Regions from separate parts of the Vibrio sp. D173a genome, predicted to be linked through region 2. Evidence: predicted binding sites of a transcription regulator. Region 2 holds the regulator's gene; the other holds the start of a gene.

Region 1 (2,209 bases), on a different contig from region 2:
GCTACCGCAGCGGTAAAATTCGTGCGCAGGATTACCTTGCTGCATGGATTGATCATCTTGCTATGTCTGCCTCTGGTCAGCCTAGAAAGACCCACGTTATCGGTTATGACCGCAAGGAAGGCGCGGTGCATTTAGTTTACCCAGCAATGGCAGACGCTGCGCAAGCGAAACAACTACTTGCTGAATTAGTACGTCTGTTTTTTGAAGGCATGACCAAGCCATTACCATACTTCCCGAAAACAGCACTGGCGTGTGTTGAGGCGGGCTTTAGTCGTGGCCACTGGGCTGATGACGAAGAGAAATCGCTGAAGAAAATGGCGGATGCATTCAATGATGGCTATATGAGTCCAGGTGAGGGAAATAACGCGTATATTTCGCGTATTTGGTCTACTTGGAATGACGAGCTTGCAGCAGAAGTTCGCATGCTGACCGCATTGGTTCTTCAAGGCGCAAGACTGGCGGCGATGGATGCCGATGATGAAAAGTAAGTTGGATTATTTAGATAAAGAAGAGAGTAGGGTGGCCGCCAGAAAATCATTATTTTTTGTAGGGCGTTCGCTGTACGGCCACAAGGTCAGAGGGACCATGATTCGTTTGAGTGTTTAGCCTGATCATTTATCAATACGTTAAAGTGATTGCTCTGTTATCAGTACTCATCTCGTGACGCGCATACTAGCGGTTGAAGATCAGGATAACCGTGAGTGAGATCCCACTAACCTTTAAATATTCCAACTTGTTAGACATATAAATAGAATTTTTAACGACAGATCACAGTTCGGTCAGTCGATAATCCGGAGAGATTCAGCGTTATGGCGCAAATGTCAGTTCCAACTCCACTGCAAACCATGACTTTTCCGCTGCATGGTGCAAGGCTAATTGAAGCATCGGCAGGTACAGGTAAAACCTTTACGATCGCGGGTTTGTATCTGCGACTTCTACTAGGGCATGGCACTGCCAATACCAAACATCGCGTGCCGTTGACCGTGGATCAAATTCTGGTCGTGACCTTTACCGAAGCTGCAACGGCGGAGCTGCGTGATCGTATTCGTGCGCGTATTCACGACGCGAGGATCGCATTCGCTCGCGGGAAAAGCTCAGATCCTGTGATTCAACCTTTGTTGGGAGAAATCGAGGATCATAAGCAAGCCGCTGAGATCCTCTTGCAAGCGGAACGCCAAATGGATGAAGCCGCGGTGTACACCATTCACGGTTTCTGCCAACGCATGCTGACGCAAAACGCATTCGAATCCGGTAGTCGCTTCAACAATGAGTTTGTGACAGACGAAAGCCATCTCAAAGCGCAAGTGGTTGCCGATTACTGGCGTCGTAATTTCTATCCTCTGCCATTCGCTTTGGCTGGAGAAGTGCGTCAACTATGGGGCTCGCCATCGGATCTGTTGTATGACATCAGCAACTACCTCACAGGCGCGCCGCTAAGTCTCTCTGTTCCAGCAATGCAAGGTAGCCTTGCCGATTTGCATGAGCAAAACTTAAAGCAAATTGATGCTTTGAAAGGCCATTGGCGTGATAGCCAAGATGATTTCCTCGCACTGATTTCTGATTCCGACGTCAACAAGCGCAGCTACACCAAAAAGTCTCTACCGACTTGGTTAGAAGCGGTCAACGTATGGGCTTCGACAGAAACCACGGGCTATGACTATCCAGATAAGCTGGAGAAGTTCGCCCAGAATGTGTTACTTGAGAAAACCCCGAAAGGCACTGCACCACAACACCCCGTGTTTGAGGCGATAGAAGCCTTCATTGCCAACCCAATCAGCTTAAAAGCGCCATTGTTAGCTCATGCGATTGAGCATTGTCGCGTGATGCTGGCAAAAGCAAAAAATCAGAAACAATGGTTGTCATTCGATGACTTGCTGACTCAGCTTTCTGCCTCGATTGATACCGATGAAACCGCACTACTGACAGAGCGCATTCGCACGCTTTATCCGGTTGCGATGATCGATGAATTCCAAGATACCGACCCACTGCAATACAGCATTTTCAGTCGCATTTATTTGGATAATCCTGAGTGCGGTTTGTTTATGATCGGTGACCCGAAACAGGCGATTTACGGTTTCCGTGGAGCGGACATCTTCACTTACATCAAGGCTCGTAACCAAGTTAGTGCTCACTACACGCTTGGCACCAACTGGCGATCAAGTGCCGATATGGTATTGGCAGTGAACCAGATTTTTGCTCTGCCAGATAG
Region 2 (2,209 bases):
CACGCGCGATCGTGGCCACTCAAGAGAAGCGGTAATGGATTCGATCGTGCGCTCGATGGACGATTATCTGAACTACATTACCCCGCAATTTTCCCGCACACATATCAACTTCCAGCGTGTACCGACCGTTGATACTTCCAACCCACTTAACGCCAAAGGCATCCCTAGTTTGGATGAAAGCTTCGTGGTGATCCGCCTACGCGGTATCAAGAATGTCGACTTCCCGTATTTGCTGGCGATGATTGATGGCTCATTCATGTCTCGCCATAACACCATTGTGGTTCCAGGCGGTAAGATGAGCTTTGCAATGGAGCTCATAGTGAGGCCGATTCTGCAGCAACTCATCGAAACTGGGAAAATTGGCTAAAAACCTCGTAAATTGAGTGTTTACTTTTCATACCGTGATCATGTGCACAGTTTTGCTTACAAAATCTCAATCATGGCACGATTAAAATCAAGAAATCGTTTCCGAAAAAGGATACTATTTCTAACCGAAACACAAGAGAGCTTGCAGCATATAAAAAGTGCTCTTATCCTAGTAAGCCCATTCAGGCTTAGCTAAAATATGGATAGCGCAAGCGTACCCTGCAGAGGAAGTGAGATATTATGGTTCTAGGTAAACCTCAAACCGACCCAACATTAGAGTGGTTTCTTTCACACTGTCATATTCATAAGTACCCATCAAAGAGCACGCTAATTCACGCGGGCGAAAAAGCAGAGACTTTGTACTACATCGTTAAAGGTTCTGTTGCGGTTCTTATCAAAGACGAAGAAGGTAAGGAAATGATCCTTTCTTACCTAAACCAAGGCGACTTCATTGGTGAGCTTGGTCTATTCGAAGAAGACCAAGAGCGTACAGCTTGGGTTCGCGCTAAATCTCCTTGTGAAGTGGCAGAGATTTCTTTCAAGAAATTCCGTCAACTTATCCAAGTTAACCCAGACATCCTAATGCGCCTTTCTGCGCAAATGGCTCGTCGTCTACAAGTTACTAGCCAAAAAGTGGGTGACCTAGCGTTCCTAGACGTAACTGGTCGTATCGCTCAGACTCTTCTGAACCTTGCTAAACAGCCAGATGCGATGACGCACCCAGACGGCATGCAAATCAAGATCACTCGTCAAGAAATCGGTCAAATTGTTGGCTGTTCTCGTGAGACAGTAGGCCGTATCTTGAAGATGCTAGAAGAGCAGAACCTAATTTCTGCGCACGGTAAAACTATCGTTGTTTACGGGACTCGTTAATCTCGATTAACGTTTAAAAAATTTAAAAGCCACCAAATGCAAGTTTGGTGGCTTTTTCTTTTTTGGGAATCGGGAACCTGCATTCCGAGAGCGGACTTCGTCCTTCGGGATTAAGCCCTCTCAGATTCCGAGAGTGAGAACCTCCCGCAGCGAAGCGTTTCCGCATCTAGAGGGCGTAGCCCATTCTCGCCTCTTCTTTACCCGTTGGTGCTTTCGAAGATCTTATCTGCCGATGCAGCCACAAATCCTGGGTACAACTCACCGTTATCCATTGGGTAGCGCTTAGCAAACTCGTAGAAGCCTCCAGGAATCACCTCAACGCCTTCAGTAAAGGTCACTGGCACTTTGTCTGCCATGGTCGACGATTGCTCTAGTAGCACCTCTGGCGTGCCTTTTACTTCACCGCCATTCTCGTTGATGGTAAAGCCTGCTGTGCGCAGGTGGTCGTTCACTTGCTTCACTTCTTCATGCTGATTGAGTTGATTCACACTCACTGTGAAGTGGTTCGCTCCGTAACCATGCGCTGCAAGCCAAGAAGCGTATTCACTCTCTTTCGCCAAGGTTTGAAAGTCAGCATAGCTTAGGTCCCACAAGCGTCCGCCGTACAAGAAGTCACTGCCTGTCAGTTTAGAAGCATCAACCTGCTCCACCAGTTTACGAACGATGGCTTGTAGCTCTGGTGAGCACTCATCCACTTTCAATTCACTGATGAAGACTTTTGGTTGTTTCGGATCTGGGTGCTCAAAATGTTTTGCCACCAGCTTTTTGCTTTCAAATACGTAGTCACCACAGGCTTTGTAACCCACCGCCAAGAATGGCTTCGCTAACGTTTCAATGCCTAGGGGAGCGACATTAAACGTACGTAGCGCAATATGGTCATTAATCAGAGGCTCATCTTCTTGAAGAAGTTGATGGACTTTAGCAGCAGAAGGGCACAGACGTTGAATGTAGTCTTGCCATAGCGATTCAA

What was found. Region 2 encodes CRP, which controls carbon source genes, mostly activating them, when cyclic AMP is high. Its sites were predicted from a motif close to TGTGANNNNNNTCACA; they were not measured.
Region 1: the regulator CRP is predicted to act here: its motif matches at 697-712, upstream of recB (exodeoxyribonuclease V subunit beta).

What each region holds. Positions count from the first base shown of each region.
Region 1 covers NZ_JAHGAH010000093.1:30,694-32,902, reverse strand. The annotation lists gene recC (exodeoxyribonuclease V subunit gamma) at 1-488, shown strand, start outside; gene recB (exodeoxyribonuclease V subunit beta) at 810-2,209, shown strand, end outside.
Region 2 covers NZ_JAHGAH010000070.1:16,823-19,031, forward strand. The annotation lists gene KIV40_RS08110 (phosphoribulokinase) at 1-367, shown strand, start outside; gene crp (cAMP-activated global transcriptional regulator CRP) at 607-1,239, shown strand; gene KIV40_RS08120 (DUF1338 domain-containing protein) at 1,437-2,209, opposite strand, start outside.